4 regions of the Algoriphagus sp. Y33 genome follow, and region 1 is predicted to be linked to each of the others. Evidence: riboswitches for the same ligand, from Rfam matches in the RefSeq annotation. Region 1 holds a riboswitch; each other region holds the start of a gene.
The links. Region 1 has a riboswitch for thiamine pyrophosphate ahead of ID165_RS21440 (TonB-dependent receptor). Riboswitches for the same ligand answer to the same signal wherever they lie in the genome.
Positions count from the first base shown of each region.

Region 2: it holds a riboswitch for thiamine pyrophosphate, as region 1 does, so the genes downstream of both, pnuC (nicotinamide riboside transporter PnuC) here and ID165_RS21440 (TonB-dependent receptor) in region 1, are expected to answer to the same signal.
Region 3: it holds a riboswitch for thiamine pyrophosphate, as region 1 does, so the genes downstream of both, thiM (hydroxyethylthiazole kinase) here and ID165_RS21440 (TonB-dependent receptor) in region 1, are expected to answer to the same signal.
Region 4: it holds a riboswitch for thiamine pyrophosphate, as region 1 does, so the genes downstream of both, thiS (sulfur carrier protein ThiS) here and ID165_RS21440 (TonB-dependent receptor) in region 1, are expected to answer to the same signal.

Region 1 is NZ_CP061947.1:5,234,011-5,239,275, forward strand. Features, by position in the region: gene ID165_RS21440 (TonB-dependent receptor) at 1-1,995, opposite strand, end outside; TPP riboswitch at 2,123-2,219, opposite strand; gene ID165_RS21445 (fumarylacetoacetate hydrolase family protein) at 2,380-3,225, shown strand; gene ID165_RS21450 (hypothetical protein) at 3,439-3,876, shown strand; gene ID165_RS21455 (secondary thiamine-phosphate synthase enzyme YjbQ) at 4,003-4,434, shown strand; gene ID165_RS21460 (hypothetical protein) at 4,439-5,265, opposite strand, start outside.
Region 2 is NZ_CP061947.1:1,675,509-1,680,773, reverse strand. Features, by position in the region: gene ID165_RS06750 (TonB-dependent receptor) at 1-821, shown strand, start outside; gene ID165_RS06745 (RagB/SusD family nutrient uptake outer membrane protein) at 840-2,363, shown strand; TPP riboswitch at 2,705-2,818, shown strand; gene pnuC (nicotinamide riboside transporter PnuC) at 2,849-3,475, shown strand; gene ID165_RS06735 (acyl-CoA dehydrogenase) at 3,453-4,526, shown strand; gene fabF (beta-ketoacyl-ACP synthase II) at 4,627-5,265, opposite strand, start outside.
Region 3 is NZ_CP061947.1:3,623,769-3,629,033, reverse strand. Features, by position in the region: gene ID165_RS14580 (TenA family protein) at 1-284, opposite strand, end outside; gene thiD (bifunctional hydroxymethylpyrimidine kinase/phosphomethylpyrimidine kinase) at 271-1,104, opposite strand; gene thiE (thiamine phosphate synthase) at 1,101-1,736, opposite strand; gene thiM (hydroxyethylthiazole kinase) at 1,729-2,529, opposite strand; TPP riboswitch at 2,603-2,695, opposite strand; gene ID165_RS14560 (hypothetical protein) at 3,387-3,527, shown strand; gene ID165_RS14555 (RadC family protein) at 3,715-4,335, shown strand; gene ID165_RS14550 (ArdC family protein) at 4,612-5,265, shown strand, end outside.
Region 4 is NZ_CP061947.1:3,886,708-3,891,972, forward strand. Features, by position in the region: gene ID165_RS15585 (outer membrane beta-barrel protein) at 1-845, opposite strand, end outside; gene ID165_RS15590 (RNA polymerase sigma factor) at 832-1,380, opposite strand; gene ID165_RS15595 (hypothetical protein) at 1,477-1,707, opposite strand; TPP riboswitch at 1,991-2,094, shown strand; gene thiS (sulfur carrier protein ThiS) at 2,132-2,335, shown strand; gene thiC (phosphomethylpyrimidine synthase ThiC) at 2,339-4,186, shown strand; gene ID165_RS15610 (thiamine phosphate synthase) at 4,186-4,809, shown strand; gene ID165_RS15615 (hydroxymethylpyrimidine/phosphomethylpyrimidine kinase) at 5,065-5,265, shown strand, end outside.

The DNA of each region.
Region 1 (5,265 bases):
TTCCTGGGTAAACTCATCCGTGCTGTAATCATCTATGTATTCAGTAAATTCCTTGATCTTATTTTGGCTCAAAGCCAAATTAGCACCAATAGTCCACCGCTTTGAAAGTCTATAAGCACCATCCAGTTCTATTCCTGCACGGTAAGAATTAGGTACATTTTCCCGGATATAGGCACCTACATTATTGATCTGCCCGGTAAGGATCAGCTGATCCTTATAGTCCATGTAATAGAAATTTGCATTGTAATTGAACTTGCCGCTTTGCGCTCTGATTCCAGCCTCTACATTGTTTAGCCGTTCAGCTCTGGGGACTTCGGTAATTGGATTGTCTGTAAAGTCAGCCCGTGTAGGTTCACGGTTTGCCACAGCATAGCTTGCATACAAGGTTTTGTCATTTTTCTCATAACTCATCCCCAACTTGGGATTGAAAAAGGTGTACTTTTCTTCTCCATCCACAATTCTCCCATCGTCATTCACCCCCACAAAGGAGTAATCGATCCCTCTTACCTGCAGGTCTCCAAAGAGATTTAAACCGGCAGAAACTTCGTGAGTAGCTTTGAGGTAGATGTTTCGATCATCTTTGACCGCATTGTTGTCATAATAGCGATCCCGGATGTCAGTATTTCCGGCGATTCTGGCCCAGATGATTTCTCCAAAGTGATCCCCATCGTAGCGGTTGGCTCCACCACCTAAAGCTACATCCCATTTTCCATTGTCAGAGATATAGTTAATAGAAGCAACGGCACCGTAGAAGTCATTGTCCAACCATCGCCTCCGGATAATATCTGTGCTGCTGATCGTAGAATCTCCGATGATGACATCGGGCAGGTTATAGCTGGAAAAGTCATCATCTTCCCTATATTGCTCATAATATCCGCGACCATAAGTGTAGTGCAGCGCACCATTTACTTTCCAATTGCTGCCTAGTTTACCTGCGTATATTAATTGGTAGTGATCCTGCTGATAATTGTCGGTCTCATTTTCGTAAGTGTAGTAATTGAAGGTTCTGTCCTCTTCAAGTTTTGATTCTGGTAGCCCATACCAGCTTTGGTAAGTTTTTTCTTTTCCTGAGAAAACATTCATCTTTAGGACATGATTTTCTCCATAATATCCTGCGGAGACGAAGTAGGAACTCAAGTCTGAAGAAGCCCGGTCTACATATCCGTCAGAGGCTATTTTTGAAAGGCGGGCATCCACCGCAAAGCGATTGTTCAAAAGCCCTGTTCCTACCTTAACTGTATGTTTTCGCGAATTAAAGGAACCAACTGAATTGTCAATTTGTGCATAGGCATCATCCTGTCTTGTGTCCGTTTGGAAGTTTAAACTTGCACCAAAAGTAGCTGCACCGTTTGTGGAGGTTCCCACCCCACGCTGAATCTGGAGATTATCCACAGAAGAGGCGAAGTCAGGCATATTTACCCAGAACACACCATGGGATTCCGCATCATTCATGGGGATACCGTTTACAGTTACGTTGATCCGACTTTGGTCTGAACCGCGAATTCGCATTCCTGTGTAACCGATCCCTGCGCCGGCATCAGAATGTGTAACTACCGAAGGGGTAAAATTAAGCAACATTGGAATGTCTTGTCCAAGATTCCTTATGGCGAGTTCTTCCTTAGTTATCTCCTGAAAGGTGGTGGGAGTACTTTGGGATGCCCGGGTAGCTGATACGATAAATTCCTCCGTCATCAGATCTGTCGGGTTTAATCGTATGTTAAGTTTTCCGGAAAATGGCACCTCCAGCGTCTGCTTGAATGTGCTGTACCCGATATAAGAAACGCGTAGTTCTAGTTTCCCTTCTTGCAATTTATTTATGGTGAAAAGACCATTTTCGTCAGTTACACTGCCTTTACCCTGGTTTTCTGCCCATACTGAGGCTCCTACTAATGCTTCGCCGGATGATGCGTCCATCACTGTTCCGCTGAGGCTTTGTTGTGCCCAAGCTGAAATTGAGCCCAAGAATAAAGCCAGTCCAAGAAATACTTTTTTCATGTGTAATAATTCCCTTGCGGGAGATTGAGTGAAACATTGGAAAGCTTTAGGGAAGCTTGCCGTTTTTTGTTTACCCTGCCGCATTGGCAAAATCCAGAAACCGGCTAGATTTTTTGATTTTGCTGCTTGCAACGTTTGTTCATTTCCCTTCGCCGGCATTACCCGGATCAGGTCGTATGGGTATGATCTCAGCCCGTTTTGTTAAGGCACCCCCTATGATCTAATAGCAAAGGTAGTGGTGAAAAGTTGCTTAGCAAATCAGGGGAGTGGAAATCCGTTTTTGACTAGTCATAAGACACCGGTTAGTTAATAAGCCTTTCCTTTCCTTTTTTTACGTTTCTCTCGATTCTTTTTCCTAAATTTCTAACCAAACCCTATTAACCTATGAAAATTTACAAATTGCCTTCGGGCACACTTTTGCTTAATGGAACTGAAGCTTTTTTCGGCCCGGAAATAAATTGGGATGCCCTACTGGCTCGAGAAGACCTAAAAGATTACCTGAATAAGGAATCGAAAACGTGGAAAACCCTTTCTCCGGAAGAAGGCTATGAATTGATTGCGAAGGGAATTTTGGCACCGATGGGAAACCAGGAAATTTGGGCGGCAGGGGTGACTTATTTCCGTAGCCGAACAGCTAGAATGGAAGAGTCTCAAGATGCCGGTGGAGCGGATTTCTATGACAAAGTCTATAATGCAGATAGACCGGAGTTGTTTTTCAAAGCAACTGCTAGTCGGGTATCGGCACCCGGAACTACGGTAAATATCCGAAAAGACTCTACCTGGGATGTGCCCGAGCCGGAACTGACTTTGGTGATTTCTCCCTCGGGAAAAATTCAGGGGTACACCTGCGGGAATGATATGAGTAGTAGAAGCATAGAAGGGGAAAACCCACTCTATTTGCCTCAGGCGAAGGTTTATGCAGGTTGTGCGGCGATTGGCCCCTGTCTTTTTATCACGGATAAAGCCATCGAAGAAACGGCTACCATCCGATTGGAGATTTTCAGAGAGGATGTTTTGGCATTTTCAGGGGAAACAGCCCTGACCCAGCTGAAGCGTAAACCGCAGGAATTGGCGGATTGGCTTTTCCGTGCGAATACTTTTCCAATTGGCTGCTTTCTGATGACAGGAACGGGAATCGTACCGGATGACTTTACACTCGAGGTGGGAGACAAAGTGAGAATTAGTATCGATGAGATTGGAAGCTTAGAAAATTTCATCGAAAAGATCTGATCTGTAGCGTTTTGAGGAGGTGTTTCGTAAGGGATATATATGCTGGTCTTTTCTATAAATCCAAATTTTATGAAGTCATCTATATTTAGTCTATTTGCTGCCTTTTTCTTGTCAGGAGAGTAAGATCTGGAGTTTTGGGTAGACGGCGGCTGGAGTGTAAGCTCCCGTAAAAAGTAAAATCTTAAACCATAAATCTTATCAAACCTAATTGCTATGAAAAAGTATTTATTTGTCGTTTTACTTTCATTTGTTTTTCTCGCATGTGAAAAGTCGGATAACCCTGATGTATCAAAAATGCCGCAGGAATGGACTTTGATAGGCTATAAAAGTGCTTGGGTTGCTGATCCACAACTAATGCCAATAACCGATACGGTTTACAACTATAGGTTGGAGAAAAACGGTTCATTTGTGAAAAACATTGGAACGCATCGTTTGACCGGAACCTATGAAGTGGATAATACCACAAGCGATAGAACTTATATTTCGCTGAATTATGACGAGGAATCCCTTAAGCTTAATGAAGAATCAGGGAGAAACCTTATTCATTATTGTGGGCAGAATTATGAGCCATTTGCAGTATTGGATCCCACGACTATATCCGGCAGCTGGAGTGAATGTGATGGACCCAACTTGATTTTCCGGAAGAGATAAAATAAAGTCTTAGGACATTTCTTTTACTTAGCTCTGTAGATCCTACGGAAAAGTGGTGAATATTAGTCCCTTCTCCTTTCCACCGATGCTATAGTAAATGAATGGTCTGCTTTCCACCTTCGTTTTATGACTCAATTTTTCCAACATAAACTTCGTTTGCCGTCATTTCCTTCGGGGTATCACCTGATCACCGAAGAAGTAGAAGATGCTATACCGGAAATAGCCCTCATCAAAACGGGCTTTTTACAGGTATTTATCCAGCATACTTCGGCCGCCTTGACTATCAATGAAAATGCTGATCCTACTGTGAGAAGGGACTTTCAGATGTTTGTAAATGAATTAATTCCAGAATCTTATCCACGTTTTATCCACACTTATGAAGGGCCGGATGATATGCCGGCGCATATTAAAGCCAGTTTTTTTGATACCGGCCTCCAAATTCCCATTTCCGGTGGAAAACTTGCCATGGGAATTTGGCAGGGAATTTACCTGTGCGAATTCCGTAGAAACGGTGGGAGTAGAAGTTTGATGCTCACGGCTTTTGGGGAAACTAACTAGAACCTTATTCTTTTTTAGCTTCAATTTTCACATGCGCCCCTGTCATCAAGATTCTTCGAAATCCTTCTTTGGTATCTGAGCTTACTTCTTTGCCCAGAACTTTCATCTTTGAGAATTCCTCGGGAAGTTCAATAGAAATACCCGCTTTCTTTTGGCTTTGGTTAACTTCTACGACGATTTGATTATCATCGGAACTAATAGTAATGTTAAGCTTATTATCCTCGATCCATAGACTCTCGACAGTAACTTCTTTCCAATCTTTCGGGAAATTTGGACGAATATAAGTTACTCGATTTTCTGCGTCCCCATGAATTCCCATCAACAGCAAGCTCATAGGTTGAATCAGCTCCCAGGAAGGATTGATATGTCTTGGTTTGTCTTTATCCAATAAAAATAACTGCCTGTCGATTTGAGAAATAAATTCCCTACTAAGCTTACTGAGGACTAGAAGAAGCTCATCCGGATTACTTACTGCGCTTGTAGGTCCACCGGTGTTAGTAAATTGATATAAACCAACCGTATACTTTCCCCAGTCGTAGGCATCCTGAATTTCTTGATCAGGAATTGTGATCTTGGCAGTTTTAGTCAGAGAATCTATCCGTGCAAAATTTTCATCCCAATCTGAAAAAAGATCAGCTCGAAGATCAGCCAAGGTTTGAATAGCAGTGAATTCATTTTGATCTGACCCGGCGATGAAAATGGGAATTACCTGTTCGTCCCGTGGAGCCAATGTCAGGGAAACTTCAAATCCTGCACGGGCTCCCAATTCGGATACTTGGGTAATACAATCTGAATTAATAGGGTTCAAGTTCAGACCCACAGCACTTCCCC
Region 2 (5,265 bases), 2.8 Mb from region 1:
AGCAACTTGGTAATCTCAATCTCGGTATGAGCGGAAACGTATCTTATCTGCACAATGAAGTGACTGATCTGGGTGCCAATATAGATTTTATTTCAGGTGGACAAAGCTTCCAGGCAAGCACCTACCCTATCACCCGAACCGGGTTGGGACAAGCGGCCAATTCTTTCTTTGGATTTCAGAAATTGGGAATTTTCCAGACTGAAGAGCAAGTGGCAAACTATGTGGATTCCAATGGCAATCAGATTTTGCCAAATGCCAAACCCGGCGATTTTATCTGGGCAGACTTGGATGGAGACGGACAGATCACCGAGAAAGACCGGACCTATATTGGAAACCCTACTCCTACTTGGTCCTACGGATTCACCGTGAATTTGGCTTATAAAGCCTTTGATTTGGTTCTCTTTGGACAGGGAGTAGCGGGAAACAAAGTATTCCAAGGCCTTAGAAGATTAGATATCGGAACTGCAAACTGGCAGACAGAAGCTCTTGGCAGATGGACAGAAGCCGGAGACAACAATTCCTATCCAAGGCTGGTAGATGGTGATCCTAACAAAAACTTCGGCAATCCATCGGATTTCTATTTGGAGGATGGATCTTACTTCCGCATCAAAACACTCCAATTCGGCTATACACTTCCTACTGCCATTGCAGGCAAAGTCGGCATGAAAAAGGCCAGAGTATATGTGATGAGCGAAAACTTGCTCACGCTCACCAAATACACAGGGTATGATCCCGAAATCGGCGGTGGGGTCATGAGCATTGACCGTGGTATTTATCCACAAGCCCGCTCGTTTATGGTCGGTGTAAATGTAGGTTTTTAATCAAAATTGACTCTAATCATGTTAAAACATAAAAAAAATCTCGTTGCCATCGCTTTGACGGCATTGACATTGAGTTCCTGCTCTGATGATTTTCTTGAAATCAAGCCTAGAGGCACAGATTTGGAATCCAACTATTATCAGAACCAAGAAGAAGCATTCAATGGGTTGGTTGCCGTATATGACGTAGTCGGAATGCAAGGGGGAGGATACGTAACCAAACTGACTGCTCTTAATGCTGCATCAGATGATCATTTTGCAGGCGGTGGAGGCCCAAATGATGTTACTTCTATCCAAGTATGGTCCAATTACACACTGGATCCTGCAAACGGTCCCCAAGGAGATCTTTGGAGTAAGGGCTTTTCAGGTGTTTTTCGTGCAAATGTACTTATACAAAAGCTTCCTGAAGTGCCTATGGATGAGTCGTTAAAAGCCCGCTATCATGCAGAAGCCACATTCCTTAGGGCATACTTCTACTTCGATTTGGTGCGCTTGTTTGAAAACGTACCGCTTTTCACAGAGCCTATCTCTACGTCCGAAATGTTCGATGTGGTACAGGCAGATCCTTCTGAAGTATATGCACAGATAGAAGCGGATATTTTGGAAGCACTTCCCAACCTTCCTGTCCAGCTCAATCCGGAAACCGAAGCGGGAAGAGCTACTGAAGGAATGGCACGTGCAGTCTTGGGAAAGGTCTATTTGCAGCAGGAAAAATTTGCGCTGGCAGCGGAGCAATTTGAAATGGTAAACGGAACTCCCGGTGGTACCAGCCAGTATGGATACAAATTACTGGACAAGTTCTCCGATCTATTTGAAGTTGATAATAAATTCAATTCGGAGTCAATTTTCGAAGTATCCTTTACGAATACATCAAATGGTGATTGGGGATGCGTGGGATGTACAGAAGGGAATCTTTTGAACATCATGGTAGGTCCACGGGGTTACAATCCAATCGCAGATACTGCACCTGATTATGTTTCCGGCTGGAGCTTTTTGACTGTTACTCCGGATTTGTATCAAGTGATGAAAAACGATCCGCGTAAATCAGCGACCATTGCGGATTTGGATAGCTTGGAAAAAGCGGGAGCTGTAACTTATGAAAAAGGCTACAACAATACCGGCTATTTCTTAGAGAAATTTGCAGGACGTCAGAAAGACAGATCCACGGGAGGCGGAGTGATGGAACTGAACTTCCGTCAAAATATCTATGAAATCCGTCTTGCAGATTCCTATCTTTTGGAAGCTGAAGCACTCGTAAGAGGCGGTGGAAATACAGGCCGTGCACAGGCTCTGCTAGATGCCGTTCGGGCTAGAGTCGGCTTGGGAACTATCCCCGTTTCCATACATACAATTTTGGAAGAAAGACGTCTGGAACTCGCAGGAGAAGGTCATAGATGGTTTGACCTAGTCCGAAATGGAAAAGCAGCAGAAGCACTTGCAAGCAAAGGCTTTGTGGCAGGAAAGCATGAAATTCTCCCAATTCCACTTTTGGAATTGGATAATACGCTGATAGAACAAAACCAAGAATATGGTGGCAGTAAGTAATTAAGTACGTAGTACTTATAAAATGATAAAGGCCTATTCCCTGCTATGGGAATAGGCCTTTCTATTTAAAATAATGCATACCTTAATTGGAATGAAATCAGAATTTGATTTATCTAAAGCTGATATAACGGTATCGGTCTAGGATTTATCATCCTATTTCAGCCACTCGCATCTTTTGCCCCAATCCATCAATAAAGCTTCCCGGTGCTTTGCTACAACTTTAGCTCCCTGCTTGGTTATTTTCCATAATTCCTTAGGTTTTGGAAATTCCTCTTTATGCGAAGCGAACTTAGATAGTCCGGCTCGTAGAGCGAAATCATGTATAAATCCCTATCTTAGTATCATCAATTAAGGGGTGCCCTAATATTTCGGGCTGAGATCATACCCATCGGTGAGCGATCACTGAGCACCTGATCCGGGTAATGCCGGCGTAGGGACTAGATTACTGTTCTCCCTTTTTTGAATAATCCAAAAACGTTATTCAAATGCTATTGTATATTGACATGAGTCTGCTCGCTGAGCAGATCAAATCCACGAGTGTACTGGAATGGTTCGCTGTGGGTTTTGGAGTCACCTCAGTGCTGCTCGCCCGCAAAAACAATGTGTTGCTCTATCCCGCGGGCATCATCGGAATCTCGTGTTCGGGCTTCTTGCTTGTGGATGCCAAGCTCTACGCCGAAACCCTGCTCAATGCTTATTACCTAATAATGAGTATTTATGGCTGGGCCATGTGGAAAAACAGATCGAATTCCGGGGCCTCGCAAATCTCAAGAAGTACAGTTACTGAGCAGAAAATCACCTGGGCAATCGCCCTCGGCGGCTGGGTATTTCTCTATTTTATGCTTACCAATTTTACCGACTCCGATGTGCCTGTGATCGATGCTTTTGTATCCTCTACTGCCTGGGCAGGGATGTGGCTTCTGGCAAAAAGAAAGTTGGAAAACTGGATATGGCTGAATGTGTCAAATATCGTAGCCATTCCTTTGCTCTTTCACAAGCAACTGATTCTAATCTCATTTCTCACCATTTTCCTTTTCGTCATAGCCATTTTGGGTTATTTCGATTGGAAAAAAGAACTAGACCACGCCCATGGAAAAGTCAAAACTGTTTAGCCACGAACTCGCTACCAAAGCAGAAGAACTTGGATACCTTCCCGAGGAATGGCTGGCTGAGATTTATTCCGAAAAATGGTTTAAGATTTTTGTGCCAAAGGACTTGGGAGGACTGGGTTGTACCCTGCCTGAAGCCTTGGAAATTGAGGAAAAACTGGCAAAGCTGGACGGGAGTCTGGGATGGACAGTGACGCTCTGTGCAGGTGCAGCCTGGTTTGTCGGCTTTATGGATGAGTCACTTCGTAATGATATTTTCCCCGACGAAAAACTCTGCTTGGCAGGAAGTGGATTTGTAGGAGGAAAAGCCAATTTGGTGGATGAAAAGTACATCATTTCCGGAAGTTGGACCTATGCATCGGGAGCCTTGCATGCTACACATCTCACTGCCAATTGCGGGATATTGGAAGATGGGAAGGCACTGTTGGATGGAAAAGGAAAGCCGGTGATCAAAGCTTTTGTCCTCGACAGAAAAGATGTAACTATTCTTGACGGTTGGAATTACATGGGAATGGTAGCTACAGGAAGCCATGCTTTTCGATGCGATGACGTTGAAGTTCCACTAAACCGTTGCTTTGAAATTCTTCCGGAAAAAGCTCAATTGACTGCTTCCGTTTACCAATACCCCTTTCTTCAGTTTGCCGAAGCTACGCTTGCAGCGAATATTTTGGGTATTTCTCTTCACTTAAAGGAATTGATAGAGCAGTCGTTTTGGAGAAGGCATGAGTACAGAAGCTATGATAAAAAGCATCTTGAGTACTTCCTTAAACTACTGGGAAAGCAAGAGGAAAAACTTCAAAATCTTCGGGATGAGTTTTATCATCAAGTCAATGCTTCATGGGGTGAACTGGAAAAAAAAGGAAAAATATCAGATTCTAGATTGAAGAAAATTAGCGAAGTAAGCAGAATACTTACCCAAAAATGCCGTAAAATTACTGGACGGCTCTACCCCTTCTCAGGTTTGGAAGCTGCCAAAACCCATACCGAACTGAATCGGGTCTGGCGGGATTTTAATACAGTCGGTCAGCATGTCCTGCTGATATTTCCGTTTTAGATAAGCAAACACACTTTTCAAAAATCTCCTTGTATGTTTCTATGCAGTTTCTAAGGAGGTGTGGTGAAAAACAAAACCTTTGGGGTCTAAACCCCAAAGGTTAGACAAACTCTTTGAAAATCACTGTCGCATTATGCCCTCCGAAACCAAAGGTATTGCTCAAGGCAACTTTTATTTTTTTCTCGACAACATTCTTGGTCACTATCTGAATTCCCGTAGGAATTGCCGGATCTAAATTTTCTGTATTGATAGTTGCCGGCACTACGCCTTCATTGATTGCCTTGACGCAGAAGATAGCTTCTATTGCTCCCGCAGCTCCCAGCAAATGCCCTGTCATGGATTTAGTAGAGGAAATATGCAGTTTATCGTAGGTGCCATTCAGCAGTCTTGACACAGCCTTGATTTCACTCAAGTCGCCTGTCGGAGTAGAAGTAGCATGGGCATTAAGGTAGTCCACATCCTGTATACTCAAGCCAGCTTCTTCCAAGGCAAACTTCATGCAGGTATAGGCTCCCTCACCTTCCGGGTGAGTGGCCGTCAAATGATAAGCATCGGCTGTCATGGCTGCCCCCACTACTTCTCCATAGATCTTTGCGCCGCGTTTCTTTGCATGCTCATATTCCTCCAAGATCAAAGCAGCAGCACCTTCTCCCATCACAAAACCATCTCTATCTGCATCAAATGGTCTTGAGGCCAGTGTAGGATTTTCATTTCGTGTAGAAAGTGCTTTCAGCGCATT
Region 3 (5,265 bases), 1.6 Mb from region 1:
ATCCCGAATTCATTAAAATAGGATTCGTGTAATGCCTTTTCTACAATAATCGCATTTTCGGCAAATCTGATGAAGGCAAGTGAATCACCAGTTTCATGGGAGCGTGCCCCTATCACTGCCAATGCCCTTCCAAAATGTTCCAGATAGTTTGAGTCCTGGGCAATGTAGAATTGGAATTTTTCTTCACCCAATGAGCCATCAATCAATTCCTGGATAAAGGGCATGTCCAGGATTCGCAGATAAATTGGCTGGATCTGCGTCCAGGCTGAATCAGACCATGTCATTTTTTATAAGTTTTTGAGGGTTGAAAAAGTGGTTGAGCGGACCGTTCCCCTTGCCGGTTACCACGTCTTTGCCGGCAAAGATGGCCTGATGAACATAGTTCTTTCCAAGTTGGATAGCTGTTGGTAAATCATTTCCCAGCGCTAAATAACCAGCGATGGCTGAGGATAAAGTACAACCCGAACCGTGCGTGTTGTTGGTTTTGAGTTTTTCATGTTCAAATGACTTCACACTGCCGTCCGCATCAAAAAACAGTGATGTGATTTTCGGGAGATTCAGGTGTCCGCCTTTGAGCAATATGGCATTGCTGCCCAGCTTCAATATCTTCTCACCTGCTAGGTACATGTCTTCTACCGTGTTTACATTCATTCCGGCCAATATCCCGGCTTCATCCATATTGGGAGTAATGAGTGTTGAAATGGGAAACAACTTTTCGACAATCACTGACTTTGTTTTCTCCTCAATCAATCTATGCCCACTCGTGGCCACCATGACAGGATCGAAAACCAGCGGTACCTTGGGGTATTTTGCCAGTATTTCAACAATCGTATCCACGAGCTCGCCCGTATGCACCATTCCTATTTTTATGGCCTGCGGGAAAATATCATCCAAGACGGCTTCCATCTGCTCCGCCACTGCCTCTATGGGAATGGGGAAAATAGACCGCACACCCTGGGTGTTTTGAACGGGTAAAGCTGTCAAAACAGAGGTAGCATAGCACCCCAGGGCAGAGATGGTCTTGATGTCAGCCTGAATACCCGCCCCTCCGCTTCCGTCAAATCCGGCAATCGCCAAAACAGAAGGATAACTGTATTTTTTCATAGTGAATTCATTAATATCCCCTTCAGTGAATAGGCAGCTTCCCGTGGGTCATCCGCAGCGCAGATCGCGGAGACCACGGCAATGGAGTCCGCTCCCGCATTCATTACTTCAGAGACGTTGCTTTGATTGAGTCCACCAATAGCAACAAGTGGTTTCGTAGTGAGTTTTCTGATGGTTTTCATTCCCTCAATGCCCCATTCTGTGATGGTGTCAATTTTCGTCGGGGTAGAGAATACCGGGCTCACCCCCAAATAGTCCGCGGCTGCGGTTTCTTTAGATTCCAATTGATTCATATACTCGATGGAGTATCCAAGACACTGACAATCTTTCCATATTTCCCGAATTACAGTTGGGGCTATATCCGAATTGCCTACATGTATCCCAAAAGCGTTGATTTTTTTCGCCACTGAGACGCTGTCATTAATGATGAGAGGGACATTATACTTATCGGTGATTTCTTTGACCTGCAAAGCTTTGGATGCATACTCTTCCGGGTTTAGTCCCTTTTCCCTATACTGTACGATGTCAACACCTCCCTGAATCGCCTGCCCAATCACATGCAAAAAGTCCTTTTTGCAAGCAGCCTCCGAGACGACCAAATACAGTTTATATGGGAATGGATTTCTATCCATTGTTTCTGATTTTCAAGACCGCGACAAATTCATCTTCTGTCAGGTGATACAACTTATCCAATAGGTTGGCCTGTAGGGTTCCCGGGCCTTTGCTTTGGTGGGCTGCCAATTCACCACTGATGCTGAACAGGGCGGTTGCTGCACAGACCGCTTCTTCCCTGTTTTCAATGACGGCGATAAATGCACCGATCACCGCAGTCGCAGAGCATCCTAAGCCGGTTACTTTTGTCATCAACCCATCACCATTACTGATGAAGGTCTGCCGGGAATTGCCCACGATGATGTCTGTTTCTCCCGATATGCAGATTATTGATCCATATTTTTGATGAACGTATTCCGCGGCGTGAATCGCTTCATCACTTTTGGCGGTGCTGTCAACCCCTTTGGTTGAGACTCGGTCAGCTTGGGCAAGTGCCATAATTTCAGAAGCATTTCCTCTTATTACCGTGGGGGAATAGGCCAAAAGTTGCATCAGAACCTCATTTCGATAAGGAGAAGCACCGGCACCAACAGGATCCAATACCCAAGGTTTGTTTAACTCATTGGCTTTTTGCGCGGCGAGAATCATGGACTTCACAAAATATTCATCCAATGTACCAATGTTGATGACCAGCGACTGACAGATATTTACCATGTCCTCAACTTCGGAATGGGCGTGAGACATAATAGGTGATGCTCCTACAGCCAATAAAGCATTGGCCGAATTATTCATGACCACGAAATTGGTGATATTGTGGACTAGGGGAGAGGTTTGCCGTACCTTCTGAATGTGTTTCCAGAGATTTTTTGCCATTGTTTTTTACTTTTGGAAAGTGAAAATGGCTAAAGGAATTCCTTTGGATAAAAAGAAAGACAGCATACCGGACGGTGCTTTGTCTGCTTTTCCCTACGCCGGTGTCAACCGGATCAGGTTCGAAGGGACTATCTCAATTCTTCTCAGAATACCCCTAAAGCCAGAGTAAATATACGTCTTATTATTATGGCAGCCAATCCTGTGGCCGATTAAAACCCGGGGAAAACAAACGGAACAGGGTCAAATAAAGATTGGTTTAGAAAGACTACAGCTGCCTATCTTGTCTCGGACATTCATGCATGGATAATTCCGATGTTCCATGGGGCATCGACGTTTTTTTATTTCCTTAGTAACAGGCCGAAAGCTACTATTCAACTCAATCCTCCCGATCTCCCTGACCCTTTCCCGATACAATTCCACCAGATCAAATTGAAGAAGATCCTTGTTTTCCAAGGAAGGGTGATGGACTGCCTCCTGAAAAGAAGGATGAGTTCCCGAAAACTGATCCTGTCTGACAATATGAAGAGGAAGAATTATCGAGTTCTGCGAATCATTTCGTTTAGTATAAATGCATGGGCCATTATCGTTCTTGGAATTTGTTGTTTATCTTTTAGGTAGGTATAAAAGTAGGGGATACTATGTGCTACAATGTCAATCAGAAAGGGGAGCAAATTGAGCTGGATTTAAGTATGGAATTCAATGCTAAGCCAAAAAAAGAAGGAGTATTGAGAAGATGGGATACCACCTGAACGGATTTGCCCATCCCCACCTGCTGGTGCTGGCAACCGACCCTTAATGTTGCTGATGCCAAGGCGTGGATTTCTCCGGATCTCAAGAAGGCGGACATTGAAAACCTGATGAAGCCTTTTGGGGCGAGTGGGATGGGTTTTCATACAGTGAGCCGCCTGCTTGCCTCCCGTACTGAGGACTCAAATGTACCCGAAGTCATTCTTAGGGAAGAATATGAGGAGCTTCCTGTTATGCCGTTGGCTGAATAGATTTCAACTGAACTTTTTTACCCCTGAATTCCTCACAAAGTTAGTCCTCTGGGCTCTGGGCGACCGTAAGCTTCCGGCATAAAGCCGCTTGCTTCGCTGCGCTTTTTATTCCTTTTCCTTCCGGTCTTTGTCGCCCAAGGCCTGATGGAGCTTCATAATTCATTGTTCCACAAAAACGAAAAAGATTATGGAGACTCAGGAAAGAAAAATTGATTTGTATGAAGTAGCTGAGATCAAGCTGGGCTACAGTGCCAAGGTAAAGTCATCCCAAAGACCTAGGGTAGCAAGTTCAAGACAGGTTCATGAAGTGTTTGCCAAAGTCTGGGATCAGGAAAGGATTGGCTTTGCTGAAGACTTCAAAGTAATGCTGCTGTCCAGAGCCAATAGGGTACTGGGAATAGTAACCATCAGCTCGGGAGGAACCGCAGGGACTGTGGTGGATGTAAAACTGGTTTTTGCAGCTGCAATCAAGGCTAATGCAAGCTCTGTAATACTGGCCCATAATCACCCGAGTGGAAACTTGATGCCTTCAGAACAGGATAAGAGATTAACTCAAAGAATTAAAGAAGCAGGCAGGATTTTAGATGTCCCTGTACTGGATCATCTGATTCTTGCTGAGGAAGGATTTTATTCCTTTGCTGATTATGGGGAGCTCGAGGGCTCTTCTTCTTTTTTTAGTTTCCATGAACTTTCCGTTTCGGAAAATCCATGGAAGCTATTCGTAGGTATTCATTATTGTAAAATCGCGATTGATTCCAGATTTCTATACATAGGTATTTCTACTAATGAGCATTTCATGATCCTCTAGCCTTTTGTATGTGATTTTTAGCCGTTGCAAATGGAATTTATACAATTCTATCATTCAGACTTTTTGAAATTTCAAATAAGCCAATAATAGGACTTATTATTTTTTCCATTCCTTCTTCCGCCAATTTAGCCTGATCCCGTCACACGAGGCAAGAGACTACGGCATAAAGCCGGCGCTCTTGCCTTTGCTGGTTTATTCCGTTTCCTCTTGCACTTAGTGCCGGTCTCAGGCTGGTGCAGCTTCATAAGTATTTGTCAAACCAAAACACAAAAGACTATGAAGACGCAAGTAAAAACATCAGCAAAGACATCCACTAAGAGAAAAGGGGGAAATGATTTTGCAAGTAACAAGGGATGCACTACACAACCCGCAAAAGGATCATCGGATATCTACCGGAAGTTTACCGATCTGATTATTGAGAAACTGGAGCAGGGAGTGATTCCCTGGAGACAACCATGGCATGAGATGGGAATGCCGGCAAATTACCTGACCAAGAAGCCTTATAGAGGGATAAATCTTTGGCTTTTACTATCCTGTGGCCATCAGTATCCTTACTACCTGACTTTCAAACAGGCAAATGGATTGGGAGGAAAAATCAAAAAAGGGGCAAAGGCACTACCCATCTGCTACTGGAACTTTGCCTTTCGGGATAAGAAGACGGGAAAGGTGATTCCAGAAGATAGGATAGGGGAATATGATCTCAAACTGGTGAGTAAATCGGGTTTTCTCAAGGAGTTCAAAGTGTTTCCCATAGAACAGATTGAGGGAATAGACTGGGAATTTCCTGAAATAAGCAAAGCTGAGCCGCTACCCGAAAATGAGCAATGCCAAAGGATTTATGAGGAAATGTTAAGGGCTCCTGAGTTGATTCATTCTGGTTCCTCGGCTTACTACCGGGCAGACCTGGATCAAATCACGATGCCGGAGAGA
Region 4 (5,265 bases), 1.3 Mb from region 1:
GTGGAAGCCGTAGCCACTTGGTTATCGCTTTGGATTGCCCCGAAACCGGGAGATAAGCCCATACCCAGTCCAACTGTAGCTTTATCCTTTGGAATAACAGGAAAATCATTTTCAGCGACAAATCTTTCCTTCTCTAATTCTGGAGGAGCCAGAGGCATTATAGGTTTCACAGTTTCTTCTACTTCAACCACCGCCGGTGTCTTTTCTATGGGTTTCTCAATCAATGGCAGGAGTTCCTTTTCTTCCACTTTGGCAATCAGGGGAGGATTTTGAATGATTTCGCTTTTTGGAACCAGTCCTACCGGTTTTTCGGTAGAAAGCACCTGCAATTCCGGCAATGCATTTACCGTTTCCGTCTTAGCTGTTTTTTCTACTTCCTCTAGTGTAGGATCAGGAACAAAAGCCAAAGTTTTAGTATCAGCAGGAGCAGGTCGAGAGCTTTGATTTTTCTCAGCTTTAGTAATTGCTTTGGTATCAGAAGCACTTTCACTTGACTTTTGATCTACTTCCGTCCCGACAGGAGAATTTTCCGCAATAGCCTCTTTTTCAGTTATAGTAATTTCTTCTACCTCATTTTCAGAGGCATTCCCGATACTTTCTGCCATCTGAATTTCCCTATACTCAGGATGTTCATTTCCTGAGAAATCAACAGAATTCAATCCCACTGCCAAAAGTACCAGGGACGCAGCGACCCCGCTCGCCCAATAGGCAATAGTTTTACGTTTGCGCAATGCGCGTTTTTTCTGAAAAGCTTCCCATGCACCCAATTGGTAAGGCACAGAAGCCTCTGCTAACTTCTTTTTAAGGGAAGCAGCAATTTCTTTATCCAGCTTATCTTCCTTCATATTCTTTCAAGTGTAATGAGACTAATTTACGGAGCTGCGTCTTCGCCCGGGCGAGATAGACTCTTGATGAGCTTTCTGACAAGCTAAGCTTCTCGCCAATTTCCTTGTGGCTGTAGCCTTCAATTTCATAGAGATTGAAAACCATTTTATGATCCTCCTGTAACTGATTGATAAGATTGATAATATCCTGAAATGCCAGATCTTGAAGCGCACTCATTTCATGGAAAACCCCGGGATCCTCAGTCACATCGGTTTGATTCTGAAACTTCTTCTGCTTTCGGAAATAGTCTATAGCGGTATTTACGGTGATACGGCGAAGCCAAGCCTTCACAGACTGGAAATCATCAAATTTCTTAATAGACCCGAAAAACTTCATAAAGGAGTCGTTCGTGATTTCATCGGCCAGTGCTCTGTCCTTGGAATAGGACAGACTGATCCCCATGACATAGCCATAGTATTTTTTATAAAACACCTCTTCGTGCTTAGCTGATCGTCGTTTGCAACCTTCGATCAACTCCTGATCAGTCCAATTCAATTCAAACCTATTAATCTATGGTTTACGACTTCCATGTTGGAGTCGGAATTCTCACTAGTTAGTTATTCATGTTTCATCTCGTCATAAGCAACCTACTCAGGGCTTTTGCTTTACACCAGTCCCCCTCACATCTTTGTAATCTACCGGAATAGCCAAGTTAATACAATTGGTCATTGTCCCTTTTTGGTTCTGGTTATAGCCGGAATTTGCAGCAAAATTAGATGCTTCTGTCGAAAATCCCGAGTTGATTGAATCATTCTCTGATCCGGCTTCCATAGCGCTACCGGCAAATATCAAAATCAAGTAGATTCGAAGAAGTGTCTTCATAATGCTTTTTTACCCTGACGGATAGCTTATCCCATTCGCTACAGTAATAGGAAAAAAATTTTGAGTAACCGGTCGCTATGGACAAATAGACAGTTACAGTATTCAAAGATTGGTGATTAGTCTATAGTACGCCCTAAGCTATGGGTAATGAGGTGCGGAAAAACATACTGCAGAAAGTCCACGAAGCAACTGGGATATCCCATATTCCCCAACAAAAACCTGAACTAGAGATTCACAAAACATCCCTTCTTTTTTCCCACTCTCACAATTTATTTGTAGCTTGGGAAAACTTTAGGGGTGTCCTCACTGAATACAGTAAGGACTGAGATTATACCCTTTGAACCTGATGCAGTTAGTACTGCCGAAGGAAAAAGCTAAGTGATACACGTGCTGTGTCTCCCCTGAAGTATATAATTTTTACAGGATGGAGATAACATATAACAATCAGACTCAGGAGGTACAGGAAGAAACATCGGTTTCAGACTTTGTTTTTCGTCAGATAGGCGAAAAACAAAATGGTATTGCTGTGGCAATCAATGAAACCATTGTCCCCAAGACAGAGTGGGCGAAGACCTACTTAAAAGCAAACGATAATTTATTGATCATCAAAGCAACTCAAGGAGGGTAAGTTATGAGCAAAAAAGACAAATCACCCATGCAGGGCAGTATTTCAAAAGGACCTATAAGCGGCTCTAAAAAAGTGTATGTACCGGGAAAAATCCACGATATCAAAGTAGCGATGCGTGAAATTGCGGTCTCGCCCACGAAGTTGTTCAGCGGAGGAACAATGAAGAATCCACCGGTAACAGTATATGACGCAAGTGGACCCTATACGGATGAAAATGCGGTAATCGATATCAAAAAAGGTTTGCCGCGTATCCGAGAGCAGTGGATTCTTGACCGCGGGGATGTGGAGCGTCTGGAATCCTCCACTTCAGATTACGGACAGGAACGATTGAACGACAGTTCGCTGGAACATTTGCGTTTTGAGCATATTGCAAAACCTCTGCGGGCGAAAAACGGTGCAAATGTGTCACAGTTGCACTATGCCAAAAAAGGAATTATCACACCTGAAATGGAATATATTGCCATTCGCGAAAATCAACGGATAGAAGATTTGAAAGCGCAATGGAACGGCGAATACGATACAATGTGCGCGCAGCATATAGGCGAAAGTTTCGCTGCGAATACTCCTAAAAATCTCATTACACCTGAATTCGTACGCGATGAAATAGCAGAGGGAAGAGCCATTATCCCAAATAACATCAACCACCCGGAAAGTGAGCCCATGATTATAGGACGTAATTTCTTGGTGAAAGTAAATGCAAATATCGGTAACAGTGCCGTGACTTCATCTATTGAAGAAGAAGTAGAGAAGGCCGTGTGGGCTTGCCGCTGGGGAGCGGACACTATTATGGATTTGTCTACCGGGGACAACATTCATGAGACAAGAGAATGGATTATCCGCAACTCACCCGTTCCGATAGGAACTGTTCCGATTTATCAGGCACTTGAAAAAGTAAAAGGTAAAGCAGAAGACCTGACATGGGAAATTTTCAGAGATACGTTGATCGAACAAGCCGAGCAAGGCGTATCGTATTTCACCATTCATGCGGGTGTGCTTTTGCGATACATCCCATTGACGGCCAAGCGAATGACGGGAATCGTCTCCCGTGGCGGTTCGATTATGGCAAAATGGTGTCTTTCACATCACAAAGAAAATTTCCTTTACACGCATTTCGAGGACATTTGTGAAATCATGAAGGCATACGATGTGGCTTTCTCTCTTGGAGATGGTCTGCGTCCGGGCTCGATCGCCGATGCAAACGATGCGGCACAATTTGCCGAGTTGGAAACATTGGGCGAACTGACAAAAATCGCTTGGAAGCACGATGTGCAGGTGATGATAGAAGGTCCCGGCCATGTACCGATGCACATGATCAAAGAAAACATGGACAAGCAATTGAGAGAATGTCACGAAGCGCCTTTCTACACTTTAGGACCTTTGACTACTGATATAGCACCAGGTTATGACCACATCACTTCGGCAATCGGAGCTGCGATGATTGGCTGGTTTGGTACTGCGATGCTGTGCTACGTCACACCAAAAGAGCATTTAGGCTTGCCAAACAGGGAAGATGTGAAAACTGGAGTAATTACCTATAAACTGGCTGCGCACGCAGCGGATTTGGCAAAAGGACACCCCGGTGCTCAATACCGGGATAATGCCTTGAGCAAAGCCCGCTTCGAATTCAGATGGGAAGACCAGTTCAACCTATCGTTGGATCCGGACACAGCACGTGAATTTCACGATGAAACTCTTCCTGCTGAAGGCGCAAAAGTCGCCCACTTCTGCTCGATGTGCGGACCGAAATTCTGCTCTATGAAAATCAGTCAGGAGATTCGTAATGACGCAGAAGCGGGGATGTTTGAGAAGTCGGAAGAATTTAAGGAAAAAGGCAGGGAAATTTATTCCTAATGCTGCTAGTTGTCTCCAGTCCTGAAATGCTCGAAAATGAACCTGCGGTAATTAACCAATTATTTGCCGCAGGATTGAAGTTATTTCATTTGCGCAAACCAGAAGCCGGAGAAGGAGAGCTCAGAACTATGTTAACAGCGATTTTGGAGGAATATCGTCCGCGAGTAGTGCTTCACAGTCATCATCAGTTGGCACGAGAATTTGGCATACATAGAATCCATTTCAAGGAATCGGATCGGATGAAACTGACAGCAAATGACTATCGGAGAATGGAAAATACGGAGTTGGTTTATTCCACCTCTGTACATTCTCCGGAAGCGTTTCAGAGCTTGAATCAGGTATTTCGCTACGCATTCTTCGGGCCTGTTTTTGAAAGCATTTCCAAACCCGGTTACAAACCTGAAAAGTACACAAAACCTTACTTTGGAAAATGCAGGTCAGCAAAGTTGATTGGAATTGGAGGAATTACGCAAACAAACGCAGCTTCGCTCTTGGAAAAGGGATTTGATGGAGTAGCACTTTGCGGCACAATCTGGCAAAGCGGGAATAAAGTAGACGCATTTGAAAAAATACTTAGGAATTTGGCTATCTCAAAAGTAGATGAAAGTGGGCTTGGGAAATAAGACTACGACTTTCATGCCTTCGGCAGACTGGCAGGTCAGTCTGACAAGCTTGGGCATTGCCAAGGAAATTATTCCTGAACTGTGGCCTCCGCGCAACCACAGTGCCCACTGCGGTTTTAAACTAGGCTTTCAGAATAACACCTACGAATTAACCTTTACAAACTGAGATGAAAGAGCTATTTCAATTGGTAAGATCAGCTGAGATCAGCGTCCTTTTCAGCACTTATCTGCGGGAACCATTACACTTTCATAAAAATGCAAAACAATAGACCTTATGTATTGACAATTGCAGGTTTTGACCCAAGCGGAGGTGCCGGATTAACGGCGGACATCAAAACGTTTGAGCAGCACAAAGTGTATGGTCTGGCTATTTGCTCGGGAATTACCCTACAAACGGAAGACAGCTTTCTGGCTATGCGCTGGGAGAAAGTAGCGGATGTGTTGATTGCACTTGAG